Regions from separate parts of the Vreelandella janggokensis genome, predicted to be linked through region 4. Evidence: predicted binding sites of a transcription regulator. Region 4 holds the regulator's gene; each other region holds the start of a gene.

The links. The regulator LexA, encoded in region 4, represses DNA repair genes until DNA is damaged. The targets are predictions, from matches to a motif close to TACTGTNTANNTANACAGTA.
Region 1: a site for LexA is predicted at 3,070-3,089, ahead of QC816_RS05145 (DNA topoisomerase III). Genes of this name have one in related genera too.
Region 2: a site for LexA is predicted at 2,955-2,974, ahead of recN (DNA repair protein RecN). Genes of this name have one in related genera too.
Region 3: a site for LexA is predicted at 2,450-2,469, ahead of QC816_RS17985 (PA0069 family radical SAM protein). Genes of this name have one in related genera too.

Annotation. Positions count from the first base shown of each region.
Region 1 is NZ_JARWAJ010000001.1:1,131,391-1,136,245, forward strand. It holds gene QC816_RS05135 (LysR substrate-binding domain-containing protein) at 1-410, shown strand, start outside; gene QC816_RS05140 (MgtC/SapB family protein) at 458-979, shown strand; gene QC816_RS05145 (DNA topoisomerase III) at 1,033-2,958, opposite strand; gene QC816_RS05150 (ABC1 kinase family protein) at 3,131-4,378, shown strand; gene QC816_RS05155 (GNAT family N-acetyltransferase) at 4,375-4,855, opposite strand, start outside.
Region 2 is NZ_JARWAJ010000005.1:53,962-58,816, reverse strand. It holds gene QC816_RS13935 (RnfH family protein) at 1-110, shown strand, start outside; gene QC816_RS13930 (outer membrane protein assembly factor BamE) at 128-571, opposite strand; gene fur (ferric iron uptake transcriptional regulator) at 644-1,096, shown strand; gene recN (DNA repair protein RecN) at 1,233-2,906, opposite strand; gene grpE (nucleotide exchange factor GrpE) at 3,104-3,742, shown strand; gene dnaK (molecular chaperone DnaK) at 3,866-4,855, shown strand, end outside.
Region 3 is NZ_JARWAJ010000009.1:42,732-47,586, forward strand. It holds gene QC816_RS17970 (YeaC family protein) at 1-166, shown strand, start outside; gene QC816_RS17975 (DUF2797 domain-containing protein) at 150-995, shown strand; gene QC816_RS17980 (winged helix-turn-helix domain-containing protein) at 1,002-1,307, opposite strand; gene QC816_RS17985 (PA0069 family radical SAM protein) at 1,348-2,433, opposite strand; gene pgi (glucose-6-phosphate isomerase) at 2,678-4,345, opposite strand; gene QC816_RS17995 (PTS fructose-like transporter subunit IIB) at 4,514-4,855, opposite strand, start outside.
Region 4 is NZ_JARWAJ010000006.1:192,720-197,574, forward strand. It holds gene QC816_RS15965 (ribonuclease J) at 1-694, opposite strand, end outside; gene purU (formyltetrahydrofolate deformylase) at 956-1,810, shown strand; gene lexA (transcriptional repressor LexA) at 1,807-2,472, opposite strand; gene QC816_RS15980 (TetR/AcrR family transcriptional regulator) at 2,775-3,452, shown strand; gene QC816_RS15985 (L,D-transpeptidase family protein) at 3,430-3,954, shown strand; gene nagZ (beta-N-acetylhexosaminidase) at 4,013-4,855, shown strand, end outside.

The DNA of each region.
Region 1 (4,855 bases), on a different contig from region 4:
TCATCCCGACCTGCAGTCCACGCCTTGGTCTGCACGAGGTGGCGCATTTACCGTTGCACCCATTGATTCACTTCAGTAGTCAGGGGGCTATTTCTTCGCCGCTTGATTGGGCAGCGTGGCAAAAAGAGGCAAAGGTGCCTGGACTGGACGTTAGTGCCGGTCTGGTGTTTTCTGACGAAACCCATGCTATTTCAGCTGCCGTGGGTGAACAGGGCGTTGCGCTGATGAGTCGCCAGTTGATTAAGGATGAATTGGAGGAAGGGCGCCTGGTGCAACCTTTCGGCCCGGCATTTGAAGGCAAGCCGTTTTTTCTAGTTTACCCGGAAAGCCGCCGGGACGATCCGACGATTCTGGCTATACGGGAGTGGGTGAAATCGGTGCCGGGTGGGCTTTGTGCGCCATCGCCCTGACGTGTGGATATGAAGGGCTACCAGACTGGATCAACAGGAGTGAAAAGGTGGAAGCAATTAGAAATATCATCGCCTCCGAGTTTTCGGAATTCAACGACTTAGGCGAACTCATCATTGTGGTGATCCGGCTACTATTGGCAGCTGTTCTCGGTGGCCTGTTGGGGCTCGAGCGAGAGCAGCGAGGCAAGGCGGCTGGTATACGGACCCACATGCTGGTCTGCATGGGTGCTGCTTTATTCATTTTTATTCCTGAACAGACGGGTATTTCTGATGCAGAGATGAGTCGCGTCATTCAGGGTGTCATTGCAGGCATCGGTTTTCTGTGTGCCGGCACCATCATTACCCGCAAAGACGAACAAGGCACGTCAGGACTCACCACGGCGGCCGGTATTTGGCTGACGGCCGCCATTGGGGTAGCCGTTGGTCTGGGGCGTGAGCAAACAGCCGTTTTATGTACGCTGCTGGCCTGGATGGTGCTTTACGTGGTGCCTTTCTTTTCGCGCCCGATCAGCAAGAAAAAAACGTCACACTTAGGGGATGATGATGATGAAGATGATTCTGATGTTTGAGGGCACCAAACGACCATTGCCCCATTAGCTGCCAAGTCGATAAGGCGTTAGCTTTACTGCACTGTTGTTTTACGACTGCCCCTGCTGTTGGCTTTCTTCTTGCTATAACGTTTTCTCGGCTTACTAGCGCGCTTCACCGGGCCACCGGCTTCGCCCTGTGCCGTTTGCAGGCTGTTGCGTAGCCTGGCGGCGTCGCTGTGGCTGAGCAGGCCGCGCAAGTCGTCCAGTAATGCCTGCTGAAAGGTGTTGGCGTCATCCTGCTGTTCGGAAATAGCGCGCAGTCGCTGTTCCCAAAGCGCGGTGCGTTCCGGCGTGCTCACGGCGCTGGGCAAGGCGGCGATGAGCGCGCTGCCGAGCTTGGTGGCACGCAGGGCTTTTTGCTTGCGGACCAGGTAGCCGCGCTGCACCAGGGTTTCGATGATGCCGGCGCGGGTGGCTTCGGTGCCCAGGCCATCGGTGTCGCGCAGGGTGCGACGCACGGCAGGATCGTCTACGTAGCGGCCGATGTTCATCATTGCCTTGATCAGGCTGGCATCGGTGAAGGGTTCCGGTGGGCGGGTTTCCTTCTCCTCAACGCCTGCACCCATCGCCTGGCAGGTTTCTCCTTGGGTGAGCGGCGGCAGCGGCGGGCTTTCATCGCGGGTGGTAAACAGCGGTTTCCAGCCGGGGTCAAGAATGCTTTGGCCGCGAGCGCGGAAGGCTTCATTAAGCAGCGTAAACTCGGCTTTTACCTCAAAGGTGCGCAGCGGACGGTAAAACTGGGCCATAACGTTGCGTACGATCAATCGAAAGACATGCCCTTCGGTCGCGGAGAGCTGGTTGAAATCTGCTGGCTTGCCGCTGGGGGCGATCGCGTGGTGGGCGCCTACCTGCTTGTCGTTCCAGGCTTTGGAACGTAGCGAAAAGTCCGCGCCTTTCAGCCACTGTTGAAGGGCTTCATCGTTCTGGCAGGCGCCGCTCAGGCTGCGCTGGGCAAGCGGGAGGTGCTCTTCGGGCAGGTAGCGGCAGTCGGAGCGCGGGTAGGTAATCAGCTTGTGCTGCTCGTATAGCCGCTGGCAAATATCCAGTACTACCTGTGCAGAAAGCCCGTGACGGCGGGCAGCGTCGACCTGAAGGGCTGAGAGCGAGTACGGCAGCGGCGGTGCCTGGCGTTTTTCCTGCTGGTCGAGTTGGGTCAATTGACCCGAGGCGCCGGGTAGCTGCGCTGCCAATGCGTCGGCGGGTCGGCGGTCGATCAAGCGCCCCTGGTCATCTAATGGCTGGTGTTCCTTGGGTGCCCACCAGGCGCGCAGCTGGCCCTGAGCAACCTTGAGGTCGACCCAAAGGGGGTAAAAAGGGTGGGGCACAAAGTCTCGAATAGCGTTGTCGCGGCGCACGATCAAGCCCAGCACCGGGGTTTGTACGCGACCTACGGAAAGCACGCCGTCGTGGCCTGCCTGGCGGCCGGTGAGCGTCCAGGCGCGGGTCAGATTGATGCCGTAGAGCCAGTCAGCACGGGCGCGTGCCTGGGCCGCCTGGAACAGTGGCTGGTACTCGGCGTTGGGTCGCAGACTGGCAAGGGCGCGGCTGACGGCGGGCCTGTTGAGGTCGCTGATCAGCAGCCGTTGTACCGGGCCGCGGTACTTCATGTAGTCGATCACTTCCTGTACCAGCAATTGACCTTCGCGATCCGGGTCACCGGCGTGAACGACCTCGCTTGCCTGTTTAATCAGCTTGCGTATCACCGCCAGTTGCCCGCGCGCTTTTGAGCGCGGCATCAATTTCCACTGCTGCGGCACAATGGGTAGCCGATCCAATCGCCATTGTTTATCGGCAGGGTCGTAGGCCTCCGGGGCTGCCTGTTCCAGGAGGTGTCCCAGGCACCAGGTAACCGTGGTATCGCCGCAGTGAATGGCGCCGTCCTGTCGTTTTCCGCTCCCGGGAAGTGCATCGGCAATTGCCCGGGCAAGGCTGGGTTTTTCGGCGATAATCAAGCGCATGCGGGAGATGCCTTAAATTGTGTAACGTAGGAATATGGTAACAGACACCACACCCGGAAGCGCATAGTAGGGGTTGTCGAGGAAATGATGTTCAGTAATTATGCGTATAGCTTTTGTATAATTTGATAGGATTGCGTAAGCTGCTTGTCAGATGCTCAACGAGGCGACTTAAATGCGAGATCGCGGCAGAACACGACGTTTGATGGGGTTGGGGGCACGCACTGGCGGGGCGCTACTCAAGACACGCCTGGGTGGCCAGGCAGACTGGCGGGCTCTGGGCGAGGCGCTATTTGAGGGACTATCCGAGCTGAAAGGCCCGGCCATGAAGCTGGCGCAGATCATGTCCCAGTGGGATGACCTCTTGCCGCCGGACCTGGCCGAGGAGCTGTCGCGCCTTCAACGCCAGGCGGAGCCGATGCCCTGGCCGCGCATACGCGAGGCGCTGGTGATGCAGTACGGCGAGCTGGATTCGCACTTTCGGGACATCGAAGAGCGGCCCTTCGCCAGCGCTTCCATGGGGCAGGTGCACAAGGCGGTCACCCATGCCGGCGAAACAGTGGTGCTAAAGGTGCAGTACCCCGGGCTTGCCGACGTGCTGGAAAGCGATCTCAAGCAGGTAAAGCGTATCATGGGATTGGGCCGCTGGTTCAAGGTGCCCCAGGCGCGCCTGGATGCGCTGTTTGAAGAGCTGGCAGCGGGGCTACGCGACGAGCTTGATTATCGCGCCGAGGCCGATGCCATGGCCCGTTACCGCGAACGCTACCAGGCCGATAGCCGCTTGGTGATACCCGAGCCGCTTTTTGAGCTTTCCGGCCAACATGTGCTGGCGATGCGTTTTGTGGGTGGTACACCGCTGCGCGATCTGGAAAGCGCTGACGATGACACCCGCCAGAAAATCGCCGTGGCGTTGGCGGACTGGATCACCGAGGAATTGTTTACCTACGGCGAGCTGCACGCCGACCCGCATGCGGGTAATTTTGCGGCCGATGATCAAGGCCGGTTGGTGATATACGACTTTGGCGCGGTGATTCCAGTGCCCGAGACCCGCTTGAAAGCGATGATGCAACTCCTCAACGCGACCCTTGCCCATGATCCGATGGCAATGGATGAAGCGCTGATGCAAATGGGGGGCCGCCAGGGGCAGGGCGCCCCCTTATCGCTTTATCGCGAGTCCGCCGAGTGCGTGGCGCCGCTGTTTAGCCCCGGTGAACAGGACTTCAGCGATGTGCGCGTCCATCGCCGCCTGCGCGAACTGACGCCCAAGGTATGGGGGGCCATGGACCGTCTGCAGCCCCCCGCCGATACGCTGCTACTTTCACGCGCCCTCAATGGCCATTACTGGAACCTGGTGCGCTTACAGGCAAGGCTTGATATGCACTCGCGGACGGCCCCCCTGCTTGAATGGGCCCGAGTGGCTTAATCGAGACGCTTCATCCAGAACACCATTGATTTGTGGCTTTCTTCATTTTCGCCGATATCTTTCCAGGCGAAAGTGGTGGCGAGTTCTGGGTGGCGTTGGTAACCCTGGGCATTCCAGAAGTCATGCAGCGGACGATAATTGGATGGCGCCAGTGGATGGCCGGCGGGGCGCTCAACAGCGCAGAAAGCGACTCTATCAAACCCTCTGAGCTTGGCATGTGCCTCTCGTTCGGCCATGAAGCGTTTGCCGATGCCGCGTCCACGGTAATCATGAAGCAGCACCGATTCCCCATAATAAAACACGCTCGAGGGATCAATGCCGTTGGCCTGGAACGGGCGACGGAACTCGTCGACTTCATCGGCCAGCGGCTGTCCGGTGGCGGCGCCCACCAATGATTCGCCGTCGAAGACCAGGACGAACAGGCTGTCTGGATTATCCGCGTAGCGACCCAGGTAATCCGCTTCGTAGCTTAGGTCA
Region 2 (4,855 bases), on a different contig from region 4:
ATGAAGTCGCCCCTGGCGATCGGGTTGAGGTTTACCGGCCATTGCTGATTGACCCCAAGGCCGCTCGCCGTGAACGTGCAAAACGCCAGGCGAGCGGGAGCGCCGATTAAGACGACGACTCGCGTCATCAATTGGTGGTATTGGGCGTTGTGTTTTGCCTCGGCTCGTTAGGGATCGCTTCAGTGGGATCGGTGATGTCCGGTGCCGGCCCGCTAGTGGTGTCGGCCTCCAGAGGGAGGTCCTCAGATAAATCGCCTTCCTGATCGATATTGGCAAGCCGCCCCTGGTCATCAAATGTCAGCGTGACACGCCGCTGTTCAACCCCTGCGTAAGCTTTGTCGAGCCGGAACACGTAATCCCACTCGCGAGCATCAAAGGGCGCTTCAAGCAGTGGGCGGCCCATCACATAGGTCACCTGTTCCTGGGTCATCCCCGGTTGCAGTTGGTCGACCATTTCCTCGGTGACCAGGTTGCCTTGCGGGATGTCGCGTTTATACACGCCAACGTAGCTACAGCCGCTGATCACGGCAATGGAGACGGAAAGCGTAATGATTCGAGTCAATTTTTGCATTTGAGCCTATTCTTCACTATCGTGGTTTCGGTCGATCATACCCGACCTAACCTGTTACTGCGAAGAGCAACCATGGCCGATAAGAACCATGAATTACGTAAAGCCGGGCTGAAAGTGACCCTGCCGCGCGTCAAAATCCTGCAGATTCTCGAAACTGCATCGGGTCAGCACCACCTTAGCGCAGAAGAAGTGTATAAAACACTGATAGATGCGGGCGAAGATGTGGGGCTGGCAACTGTCTACCGTGTGCTGACTCAGTTCGAGTCGGCGGGCCTCGTTATTCGTCATAATTTCGATGGCGGCCACGCGGTATTCGAGATGACGCAAGAAGATCACCATGACCACATGGTGTGTCTGGAAAGCGGTGAAATCGTTGAGTTCGTTGACGAGATCATTGAGCGACGCCAGCAAGAAATCGCTGAAGAGCACGGCTATGAATTAGTTGACCATGCGTTGGTGTTATACGTGCGCCCCCGAGGATCGGACGTAACACGCCAGGACAGCGGGCCGACTAATAAGAAATAGGGGCTAACCCTAGCTCAGGCTTTGATGCACGCCCTAATGCCTCTAGGCTGCCTGGCTTAAATACCAGGCGGCCTAGGGGCGTTTTATTGCGCGCTTGAAATACACGGTTGCCCAGCAGCCCTTCGACCCGCCATCGTCAGTGGGGCTGGCGCTGGCTGGCATTGAGCATTTCACGGGCATGGGCCAGGGTTTGGTCCGAGAGTTTGACGCCGCCCAGCATGCGGGCCAGCTCGCTGACTCTGCCCTGTTCATCCAGCAGGGCCATGTGCGTCAGGGTGGTATCGCGCCGGGCGTGTTTCTCAATGTGCAGGTGCTGGTGAGCCTGGGCGGCCACCTGAGGCAGGTGGGTGACGGTCATTACCTGGCCGTTTTCGCCCAGCTTGCGGAGCAGCTGGCCGACAATCTCTGCAGTGGCACCGGAAACCCCGACGTCGACTTCATCAAACACTAGGCTTGGTATGGTTGAGTGAGACGCGGCGACGACCTGGATAGCCAGGCTGATGCGCGAAAGCTCACCGCCAGAGGCAACTTTGGTGAGCGGTCTGGCGGGCTGTCCGGGGTTGGCGCTGATTAAAAAGTGAACCTGATCGACGCCTTCCGCCGCCGGTGTATCCCTGGGCGTGACCTCCACTTCAAAGCGTGCCTTGCCCATGGCCAGGAAACTTAGCTGCTGCTGGACCTCCTTCCCCAAATGGACGGCGGCTTTCTGGCGTCCCTCGCTCAGGTGCTTGGCGTCACGTCGATAGCGCTCGCGAAGTTCCGCTACCTGGGCACCCAAGGCCTCGATGTCGTTCTCGCTGTTATCCAGTTCGGCCACTTCCCGGCTCAACTCCGCATGCAGTGCACAAACCTCTTCGGGTGCCACATGGTGCTTGCGGGCAATACGGTGCACGTCCGCTAAACGCTCTTCCACCCACGCCAGGCGCTCGGGGTCGAGTTCGGTGGTGCTGGCGAGGCGGTTGAGCTCGCTGGCGGCCTCTTCGACCTGAATGCGCGCGTCGCTGAGCATCGCCAGAGTGTTAAATAACGTGCCCTTATCGCTGCCCGGCAAGGCGCTTAAATGTGTATAAGCCTGGTTGAGCAACGATAGTGCCCCGCCCTCGTCGCTGGCGCAGCAGTCAGCAGCAAACTGCGTTTCGCGGAGTGTTTCATCGGCGTGGGCCAGGGAGTGTTGTTCTTCTTCAAGGGTTTGCAGTTCGCCTTCAGCAAGGCCCAACTGATCGAGCTCCTCCACCTGATAGCGCAGCAGCTGTCGCTTGGCTTCTACCTCGCTGCCGGCTTCCTTGCGCTGCTTGAGGCGACGGTTGGCGCTGCGCCAGTCACGGTACGTCTCGGCCAGCTGCTGGGCGGTGTCGCGAAGGCCCGCATAATCGTCGAGTAGTGCGAGATGGGTTTCTTCGCGCATCAGCGCCTGGTGGGCGTGCTGGCCGTGAATCTGCACCAGGTGTTCCCCAAGCGCTTTGAGGTCGCTGATCGTGGCCGGTTGTCCGTTGATCCATGCTTTGGAGCGCCCGCTTGCCGTTACCACCCGCCTTAACAGGCATTCGTCACTGGGCAGTTCGCGGCTGCTAAGCCACTCGCTTGCCGCGGGCAAATGCTGAATATCAAAACGCGCTGAGAGGTCAGTGCGTTCGCTGCCATGGCGCACGCTGCCTGCGTCGGCGCGTTCGCCCAGGCAAAGGCCCAGTGCGCCGAGCAGAATCGATTTGCCGGCCCCGGTCTCGCCGGTAATGGCGGTCATGCCATGGGTCAGGTCGAGTTCCAGGTGCTCAACGATCGCGTAATCTCGAATGGCAAGCTGAGTCAACATGAGGGCCTCCTGAGGCGCAGCGGAACGAGCGTAGTCAATGCGTCTGAATATTGTTGTTTTATACAGTAGTCGAAAACACGCTTCAATGCCCACTTGAGATGGCTTTTATGGTCCCCATATACGGTGCAGAGCCAATTTACGTTGCTATTTATTATTTGGGCGTATCGCACGCCTCTCGAACGTTGCAGGAGCTAGGCATGGCAAAAGAACCGCAAACCCCGATGGACGACGAGCTGGCTCGCCACGAGCAGGAAGCAGAGACGCCGGAGCAAGAAGCTGAAGATCGCCTGGTTGAAGGCGAACTGGAAGGCCTTGTCAATGACGATGAAACCGTCGTCAATCGTGTCGAGGATGAGGCTGAAGTCGATGCGCTGGCCGCCAAGGTGCAGGATCTGGAGCAGCGTCTGGCAGAAGCCCAGGATCAGTCACTAAGAGAAGCCGCCGAAGCGCAAAACGTGCGCCGCCGGGCGGAGCATGAGGCTGAAAAGGCGCGCAAATTCGCCTTGGAGAAGTTTGTTAAAGAGCTTCTGCCGGTCATCGACAGCCTGGAAAAAGCGCTTGAGTCGATGCAGGAAGACGCCTCCGAGGTTCATCGCGAAGGGGTCTCGATGACCCTGAAGATGCAGCTGGATGTGCTGAGCAAGTTTGGCGTTGAAAGCATCGATCCCCAGGGCGAGCCGTTTGACCCACAGGTCCACGAAGCCATGGCGATGGTGCCGAACCCTGAGCAGGAGCCAAATACGGTCATGGAGGTCATGCAGAAGGGTTACTTGCTGAATGGACGCCTGGTCCGCCCGGCCATGGTCGTGGTCAGTCAGAAAGCGAGTGAGTCATAACGCAGTAAAGGCCTAAAAAGGGCCTTGAAAAGTCTCAGGTGGCCCCCAGATAAAGGGGCAACCCCGCGGGAAATCCCGCAACCAGTTTGATGTATTGAAACAACCGAATACGAGGTTCTTATTATGGGACGCATTATTGGTATTGATTTGGGCACCACAAACTCCTGTGTATCGGTGCTCGATGGCGACAGTGCAAAAGTCATTGAAAACGCAGAAGGCGGCCGTACGACGCCGTCCATCATTGCGTACACCGAAGACGGTGAGACGCTCGTCGGTCAGGCCGCCAAGCGCCAAGCGGTGACCAATCCTGAAAATACGCTTTACGCTATCAAGCGCCTGATTGGCCGTCGTTTCAAAGACGACGTTGTTCAGAAAGATATCAAGATGGTGCCGTACAAGATCACCGAAGCCGATAACGGTGATGCCTGGGTAGAAGTGAAAGGCCAGAAAATGGCACCGCCGCAGGTGAGCGCGGAAGTGCTCAAGAAAATGAAGAAGACGGCAGAAGACTACCTTGGTGAAACCGTCACCGAAGCGGTCATCACCGTGCCGGCTTACTTCAATGACAGCCAGCGCCAGGCCACTAAAGATGCAGGCCGCATCGCCGGTCTGGATGTCAAGCGTATCATCAACGAGCCGACCGCAGCGGCGCTTGCCTATGGCATGGACAAGTCACGCGGTGATAAAACCATCGCGGTATACGACCTGGGCGGCGGTACCTTTGATATTTCGATCATCGAAGTCGCCGATGTCGACGGCGAAACCCAGTTTGAAGTGTTGGCCACCAACGGTGACACCTTCCTGGGTGGTGAAGACTTCGATCTGGCGCTGATCAACTATCTGGTTGACCAGTTCAAGTCGGACAGCGGTATTGACCTGTCAGGCGATAACCTGGCCATGCAGCGTCTGAAAGAAGCCGCCGAGAAGGCCAAAATCGAACTTTCCAGTGCCCAGCAGACCGATGTCAATCTGCCCTATATCACGGCCGATAACACCGGTCCGAAGCACCTGAACGTGAAAGTGACCCGCGCCAAGCTGGAGTCGCTGGTAGACGATCTGGTGCAGCGCTCGATGGAACCCTGCAAGATGGCGCTGAAAGATGCCGGCCTGTCG
Region 3 (4,855 bases), on a different contig from region 4:
GACCGAGTTGTGTCTGGAAGCCGTGATGCGCTATGAAGCGGAAAACAACGTGCCCGAAGCGAACCGTGTCGGGTATCTGGAACAGCGCACCTGTGGTGCTGGCGCCACCGGGCAGGGCGTTTCACCGGAAATGGCCGGTCTTGCCAAGGATGCGTCGCGTGACTGATGGGTTAGTGCAGGGGTGCTTGCGTAAAATGGCGGTGGAACCGGGCCCGACCCAGGCTCAACCTGTCAGCTACCAGCTGCGCGTGGGTGAACACCGCATTGACTTGAACGAGCGGTTGGGGTTTCCGTTACAGCTGCGTTGGAGTGGTGCTATCGCCTGCACCCACTGCGGTCGTGCAACCAAGAAAAGCTTTGCCCAGGGTTACTGCTACCCCTGCTTCAAGCGTCTGGCCCAATGTGATACCTGCATCATGAAGCCGGAAACGTGCCATTATTTTCAAGGCACCTGTCGCGACCCTGAATGGGGAGAGCAGCATTGCTTTCAGCCGCATATCGTTTACCTGGCCAACTCGTCGGGTTTGAAAGTGGGAATTACCCGTAAAACGCAAATGCCCACCCGTTGGCTGGACCAGGGGGCGATACAGGCCTTGCCGATTCTGGAAGTCGATACCCGCCAGCAATCAGGCTTTGTGGAGATGCTGTTCAAGGAACATGTCGGTGATCGCACCAACTGGCGGGCCATGCTCAAAGGCGATGTGGCGGAGCTTGATCTGAAAGCCGAACGCGATCGCCTGATGGCCGCAACCGCCAGCGGCCTTGGGCAACTTAGAAGCGAGTATGGGGCGGATGCCATTCGCGAACTGGATGGCCAATACCATGCCTTTCACTATCCGGTGGAGACCTTCCCACGCAAGATTATGTCGCACAACTTTGACAAACAGCCGGAGGTCAGCGGTATCTTGCAGGGGATTAAAGGCCAGTACTTGATGCTGGATACCGGCGTGATCAATCTGCGTAAGTTTACCGGTTATGAGGTTAGCGTCGCTTAATACTGCTTAGGCGTCACCGTAGCCCAGTGCCTCTTGCAGGTATTGGGCGTGACTTGCCACCCAGCGTGGGTCAATCGCCCCCCAATCACGTATCTGATAGCGGCCGATGTTATGCCGCTCTCCCTTATCCTTTTCGAACACACACTCGATATCCAACTCAGCAAGCGAAGTAATGGTATCTTGCGCGGTGCGCCTTGGCATGCCGGTCGCCTCAATCAAGGCCGGGACGCTGGCAGCGCCTTGGTCAATCAGGTACGCCACGTACAGGCGACGGTAAAAGCTCGATTTGGTTTTGCTTAACGGCGCGGGCATGGCGCATCCTTTATGGGGTTCGACAGTAACGCTGCCCAGTCTAATAGAATAAATCCCCTTGCGCGCGCGGCGGGCGAAAATCGCGGGTATTCAATCCCTGCTCGGTGCGGGACTGCAACTTCCACTGGCGGCTGGCACGATTAAACCGCTGGCTGATCATTTCGGCAAACACCCCTTCACCGCGGAAACGCTTGCCAAAGCGGGCGTCATAATCCTTCCCACCACGGCACTGTCGAATCAAGCTCATCACTTTGGCAGCCCGCTCGGGGTAGTGGGCTTCCAGCCACGCCTCGAATAACGGCGCCACTTCATGGGGCAGGCGCAATAGCATCCAGGTAGCGGTGCGCGCCCCCGCTCGGCTGGCGGCTTCAAGAATCCGCTCAATTTCATGGTCGGTCAGCCCAGGGATAATCGGCGAAACCAGCGTGCCCACAGGAATCCCCGCCGTATTCAGCTCGCGGATGATTTTCAGACGGGCTTGAGGCGACGCCGTGCGCGGCTCCAGGGTGCGTTTCAGGTTGGCATCCAGACTGGTAAGGCTGACAAAAACCCGCACCAAACGGTGTTCGGCCATTTCTGAAAGCAACTCCAGGTCTCTCAGTATCAGGCTGCTTTTAGTCACAATGGTGACCGGATGGCGACATTCCAATAACAACTCAAGCAAGCGACGGGTGGTTTGGTGTTTCGCCTCCAGTGGCTGGTAGCAGTCGGTATTGCCGGAAAGGTTAATCGGACGGCATACGTAATTAGGGTGGCACAGCTCGTCGGTTAACCGCTCCACTAAACCGCTGCGGGCAATCAGCCTGGTTTCAAAATCCAGCCCTGGCGATAAATCCCAATACGCATGGGAAGGGCGGGCATAGCAGTAAACGCAGCCATGCTCGCAGCCACGGTATGGATTCAGCGAGCGATCAAACGGCAAATCCGGCGAGGTGTTCCACGACAGCGCGCTTTTGCTCACTTCCTCGCGCACCTCGGTTACGATACTTGTGGATGTTTCCTCCCGCCACCAGCCATCGTCTTCCGCAACGCTTTGGGTGGGTGCAAAGCGGTTATGCGGGTCGTACGTCGCTCCACGTCCTTTGCGCACCGAGGAACTGCCATCAGCGTAATGAAAAGCCGTCATTTGCCACCCCGTTTATATATGGCTATATATACAGTATATGATGTTTTGTCCAGTGTGCAAGAATGAGTAAAGAGCCATGTTTGGTTGCTTCAGCCTTTCCCGGCCAACCAGGGGAAACAGGCTAGGTCAGGCGGTGGGGTAGGTCGGGATATCGAAAAATGGTTGTATGGACGGTAAATGCAAAACGCCTTGGCTCTCTAAAGCCAAGGCGTTTCACGTTATCCAGCACGTGACTCGCTAGTGCTTAGCGCTTTTTCCGCGTGGTTTTTTTATCGCCGTTGGCTTTTTCGGCGCTGTCTTCACTTCCCCCATTGCCGGGAAAATGGCCGCGCAACAGCTCCAGCAGTCCCTGGGTCGAGGCATCGAAGTCGGCGGCGTTGGTGTCGATGCGTTCGCTGATTTCACCGGCGATACGTTTGCCCAGCTGCACGCCCCACTGGTCGAAAGAGTTGATGTTCCAGATAACGCCTTGCACGAACACCTTATGCTCGTAGAGCGCGATCAGGGCACCCAGGTTTTTCGGCGTCAGCTCGTCCAGCAGCAGGGTGCTTGATGGGCGATTGCCGGGGCAGCTGTAGGGGTCATGCTGGCTGAGCTCCTTGCTGTCTCCCTGGCTGCCTTCCATAAAGGCGTTGGCCTGGGCGAGCATGTTGGTCAGCAGCGCGAAGTGGTGGTCTTCGACACCCGGCTCGGGCTTGAGTGAGGCGATAAAGTCGATGGGCACGTAGCGCGTGCCCTGGTGCAGCAACTGGAAGAAAGCGTGCTGACCGTTGGAGCCGGTCTGGCCCCACACAATCGGGCCGGTCTTGTAATTCACCGGGTGGCCGAAGATGTCCACCGACTTGCCGTTGGACTCCATATCCAACTGCTGGAGAAACGAAGGCAACTGGTGCAGGGCCTGGTCGTAAGGCACGATGGCTTGGGTTTCCGCACCAATGAAATTGATGTACCAGATACCGATCAGCGCCATCAGCACGGGCATGTTCTCGGAGAAGGGCGCTTCAATGAAGTGGTTATCCATCTCGTGAGCGCCTTCCAGCAGCTCGATGAAGCCCTCAAAGCCAATCGAGAGCGCAATCGGCAGGCCAATTGATGACCACATGGAGTAACGCCCGCCGACCCAGGCCCAGAACTCGAACACGTTCTCTTCACGAATGCCGAATTCCATCGCCGCGCGGCGGTTGGTGGAGGCAGCGATAAAGTGCGCGCCCACATCGGCGTCTTCACCGGCGTTCTCCAGGAACCAGCGCCGCGCGGTCTTGGCGTTGAGCAGGGTTTCCTGGGTAGAGAAGGTCTTGGTCGAGACGATGAACAGCGTGGTGGCTGGGTCGAGACGCGACAGCACCTTCTGAATATGGGTGCCGTCCACGTTGGAAACAAAGTGGAAGTGCAACTCTGGGTGGCGGTACTTCAATAGCGCACGGACGGCCATGTTGGGGCCCAGGTCCGACCCGCCAATGCCAATGTTGACCACGTCCTTGATGCGCTTGCCGCTATAGCCTTTCCACTCGCCGCTGCGCACCGCCTCGGAAAACTGCTTGATCTGCTCGCGGGTACGGGTGATTTCGGGCATCACGTCCTTGCCGTCGACAAATACCGGATCATCGCCGAGGTGGCGAAGCGCGGTGTGGAGAACCGGACGGTCTTCGGTGACGTTGATGATATCGCCCGAAAACATCTGGGCTCGGCGCTGGACGAGGGCGGAGTGGTCGGCCAGTTCGATCAGTTTGGCCTTGACCTCGTCGGATACGTGGTGCTTCGAGTAGTCGAGGAAAAGACCGCCCACCCGCAGGCTCATTTTTTCAAAGCGCTGCGGGTCATTGGTGAAATAGTCACGAATGCGATCGTTAGCGGTTTTGTCGCGCAGGCGTTCGAGTGCCTGCCACGTCACACTGCGGGTCAGCTGAAACATAGCGGTGTCCGTTGTTGTAGGTCGGCGAGTTGCCTTGATGTTATGTGTGTAAAAATACTACATAAAACGCGTGCTGTGGCAAACCATCGTGAACAAAAGCATGTTGTACGGTAATAAAACCAATAGCGAGCCCAATAAAAAGGCGGGCCTTGGCCCGCCTGGCACTGTTCAGCTGGCAATGGCCACTTGGGTAGCGCCCCGTTTGATCATGGCATAGCTCAGGCCGGTAATCAGCGAGCCGACCACAATCGCGCTCAGGTAGAGCAGCACGGGGGTAATGGCATTGGGGATCAGCAGGACAAAAATGCCGCCGTGGGGGGCCATCAGTTTAGCGCCTACCAGCATGGAAAGTGCACCGGTAACGGCACCGCCCAGCATGCAGGCAGGGATTACCCGCAGCGGATCTTTGGCGGCAAACGGAATCGCCCCTTCGCTGATAAAACACATGCCGAGTACAAACGATGCCTTGCCTGCCTCGCGCTCGGGCGCCGAAAATTTGTTGCGTGCCAC
Region 4 (4,855 bases):
CCATCAGGCTGACGCGCCGCCCGCACTGGTAGGCGGCACGGCCAATCGCCAACACCCGGGCGAGATTACTGGCAAAGCAGGAGACAATGATCCGGCCTTCGCAGTTGGCGAGCGTCTCGACCAGCGCTTTGGCGACATCGCCTTCGCTGCCTGAGTGGCCGGGTAGAGGGGCATTCGTGGAATCCCCCACTACCAAATCAACCGGCGCTAAGGCCTTGAATTGCGTCTGATCGATCGGCGCGCCGATAATTGGATCAGGGTCGAGCTTCCAATCGCCACTGTGCAATACACGATAGCGACCTGCCATGACCATCAGCGAGCAGCTCTCGGGTATCGAGTGTGGAACCGCCAGGAAGCGCAGGGTGAAAGGCCCGCTTTCCAATGCCTCACCTGGCTCGACCACATGAATGGCGGCGCTTGAGAGCTGATGTTCGGCAAACTTCAGGCGCAACAAGCCTGCCGCCAGCGGCGTTGCATAAATGGGGCATTGCCAGTGGGGCCAGAGCCAAGCGACCGCCCCAATGTGGTCTTCATGGCCGTGGGTGATGTAGAGCGCTTGCGGGGCAATGCCCAGGGCTTTGGGGGTTTCCAGGTTGGGCACCTGGAGTGGCGCATTGGGTAGATCCTGGCGAATCATCATGCCGCAATCCACGACGATCCAGTGATCTTCGTACCCATACAGCGTCAGGTTCATGCCAATTTCCCCGCAGCCGCCTAACGGCAAGAGGCGTAAGGGAGGGCGACGACGGGGACGAATATGAACGCGCGGTGGATGCATCAGATTAATAAAGCCTAGAAAGTAATTGGTTAACTATACGGGATGGGGCGGGCGGCTAACAATCACTGCCATTAAGGGCGGTGATTGCGAGCGCTTCATTCGGTACACTAGACGTTTGTTTAATGCCAGCGGACGGCCCGATCATCGTCGCCCGGCAAACCGTGAAGAGTAATGACTATGTCGCATTTTTATCGTTTGGTGGTGTCCTGCCCGGACCAGGTGGGGATCGTCGCGAAGGTATCGAGTTTTATCGCGGACCAGGGAGGGTCGATTACCGAGGCCAGCCAGCATTCCGATCTGGAAACCGGGCGTTTTTTCATGCGCTACGAAATATTGGCGGATTCGCTGGGTATGTCGGCAGAGGTATTACGTTCAGCCTTCGAGCCGGTGGCGGAGCGGTTTGACATGGACTGGGCGCTGGTCGATACCCGGAAACGGCAGCGGGTTGTCCTGATGGTTTCGCGAGAATCCCATTGCCTTGTCGATTTGCTTTACCGCTGGCAGGTGGGTGAGCTGGACTGCGATATCGTGGGTGTGATTTCCAACCATGACGACATGCGTTCGTTAACGGAATGGTACGGAATACCATATCACCATGTGCCGGTGGATCCGGCAGACAAGACTGCGGCCTTTGAGCAGGTGCAGGCGCATATTGATGATGCCCGGGCCGACAGTATCGTGCTGGCTCGCTACATGCAGATATTACCGCCAGCGTTGTGTGAACGATATGCGGGGCAGGTCATTAATATCCACCACAGTTTTCTGCCGTCTTTTGCTGGCGCCAAACCCTATCACCAAGCCTACCAGCGTGGCGTCAAGTTGATAGGGGCTACCTGCCATTACGTGACTCAGGAGTTGGATGCAGGGCCCATCATCGAGCAGGACATTCACCGGGTCAGCCACTGTCATACGCCGACCGATCTGGTACGTTTTGGCCGCGATGTTGAAAAAGCCGTCCTCGCGCGCGGTCTTCGCTGGCATCTGGAAGACCGCGTGCTGGTGCATGGCAACAAGACCATCGTGTTCAGCTAGCCGAGCGCCTGGCCATTGCCACCGCGAATAACGCCGACCCCAACCCCTTCGATATCAAGTGGTTGGGTGCGTAGGTCGATATGGATAGGGTCGAAGTCGGGGTTTTCAGCGATCAGGGTGACGTGATTCCCGTCGCGTTTGAAACGCTTGACGGTGACTTCGTCTTCCAGCCTGGCAACGACAATCTGGCCATCCCGAACGCGCTGGGTGCGGTGGACGGCGAGAAGGTCGCCTTCGAGGATGCCGACGTTCTGCATCGACAGCCCGCGAACGCGCAACAGATAATCTGCTCTGGGCGTGAAGTAGTCGGCGGGCAGCGGGCAGTAGCGATCAATATGCTCAGCGGCCAGGATAGGGCTACCCGCCGCGACTTCGCCAATGATGGGCAGGCCGTTGGCAGGGTCTGCGCCTGAGGCTGGCAGCACGTCTGGCGTTTCCTGGTGTTCCTGGTTGGGCAGGCGTATGCCGCGCGACGTATTGCGAATGATGCGAATGACGCCTTTACGCTCAAGTGCGCGTAAGTGTTCTTCTGCCGCATTGGGTGAACGGAACCCCAGTGCCTTGGCTATTTCAGCCCGGGTGGGCGGATAGCCGAGCTCAGCCATGGTCTTGACAATAAAGTCGAACACGTTTTGTTGACGAACAGTTAATGGCCGCGACATACCAGCCTCCAGATTGAATAAGTGAGCAAGACTGCGTTCCTGTTTACCTATCAGTATGTAGTCAACAGTCAGTATGTAGTTAACAGTATGTGGTTAAGTATACAGCATGTTCTCCTGTCCAGTATATAATGGGGGTAAGGCAGCTAACAAATTGATGTATATGAAGATGCAAAGCGGCGTTGGATAAGGGTTGGGTGTTCAGGTATACGTTGAGAGGTAACAAACGATAACGTAGTATCCTGGTTTGTTTAAAACATCCGTTTTTTATGGCCCGCTTTTTGGCCCGTCTTATGGAGAGCAGCATGGCTCAATCGGATACGGTGACCCGCATTCTGGATACTGCTGAAGTGCTTTTTGCAGAGCGCGGCTTTGCCGAAACCTCTTTACGCAACATCACCAGCAAGGCTCGGGTCAATCTTGCTGCGGTGAACTATCACTTCGGATCCAAGAAGGCGCTCATCCAGGCGGTGTTTGCTCGCTACCTGGATCCGTTTTCCCAACGTTTTCATGGCGCTCTGGACGAACTCGAAGCGCGCTACGAGGGTCGTGACATCCCCCTTGAAGTGCTCCTCGAAACCATGGCCACAACCGTGCTGACGGTGCCTGCCGAACGCAATAGCCTCAAAGTCTTCATGCGTTTGCTGGGGCTTGCGTACAGCCAGGCTCAGGGGCATTTACGACGCTACATCCAGCAGCAATACGGTGATGTGTTCAGCCGTTTCACCGAACTGGTTCGCCGTGCGACACCGGATCTGCCCGACGCTGAGCGCTTCTGGCGGCTACACTTTATGCTGGGTACCGTCATCTTTACGCTTTCGGGACTGGATGCGCTGCGCGATATTGCCGAAAAGGATTACCACCAGCATGTCTCGGTCCGCGACCTGGTTCGCCGACTGCGGCCGGTAGTGGTGGCGGCGATGAACGCGCCATTACCTGATGAGAAGGACATTGAGCACCATGCAGACACCGTCGCTCATTGAAATGCCGCCCCGCGAGGGGCTATGGCTGGAAATCAACGCCCAGTCGCAGAGCTTGCGCGTCTGGCAAGGCGATATGTGTCGCCATGAGTGTGAAATTTCTACCGGGCGCCAGGGCATGGGTAATCGGCAGGGCAGTGGGCAAACGCCGCTTGGCTGGCACTATATTCGTGCCGCCATTGGTACTGATGCCCCGGAAAACGCGGTCTTTAAAGGCCGCCGCTGGACGGGCGAAGTATTTGACGCCGAGCTGGCGGCGGCGTTTCCCGAGCGAGACTGGATTCTGACGCGCATTCTATGGCTGTGTGGCCTGGAACCGGGGATAAACCGCGGTGGTCAGGTCGACTCCCAGCGACGCTATATTTATCTGCACGGTACGCCGCCGAATGAGCCCATGGGTCAACCAGCCTCTCATGGATGCGTGCGGCTGCGTAATGCAGATCTTCTTTGGCTTTTCGAGCATGCTGGACCTGGAACGCCTGTCTGGTTACACGACAGCCGCTGATCGTTGGACTCCTCGCTAATCATCGTCTAGAGTTAGCGCCTTTTTTGGACACCCCGCTATGACACATCCTTTGGGCTCGGTCATGTTGGACCTTGAAGGGACAACGTTGACCACCGCAGAAAGGCAGTTGTTGAAATCGCCCTCGGTGGGTGGCGTCATCTTGTTTTCGCGCAATGTGGAAGATGCCCACCAGGTCAGAGACCTGTGCAGCGAGGTGAGTAAGCTACGCCCCAACGTGTTGCTGGCAGTGGATCAGGAAGGCGGTCGCGTTCAGCGTATCAAGCAAGGACTGACGCGCCTGCCACCAATGGCTCGGCTGGGTGAGTATTACCAGAAGGATCGTGCGGCGGCTCTGGGGCTTACCCAGGACACCGGTTGGCTCCTGGGCATGGAAATGGCCGCCTGCGGGTTGGATATCAGCTTTGCTCCGGTACTGGATATCGATAGCGGTCTCTCCAGCGTCATCGGCGACCGCAGTTTTGGCTCGGAGGCCACGCAAGTCAGTGAACTGGGTGGCGCGCTGGTAGCCGGTCTGCATGAAGCCGGTATGGCCGCGATCGGCAAGCATTTTCCCGGTCATGGCGGCGTAGCGGCAGACTCGCATCTCGCCTTGCCCGTCGATGACCGGCCTTTTGAGACGCTCAAGCAACACGACCTGGTGCCTTTCAGCACCCTGGCCAAGAAGCTTGATGGTGTCATGCCAGCCCACATTGTTTACTCGGCATTTGACAAGCGACCCGCCGGCTTTTCGCCTAGTTGGCTGGGGATGCTGCGTCAGTCGCTGGGGTTTAAAGGCTGTATCTTTTCCGACGATTTGAGCATGGCCGGCGCCCATAAGGTAGGAGGGCCGCGCGAACGCGCAGCGGCTGCTCTCGCTGCCGGCTGCGACATGTTGCTGGTA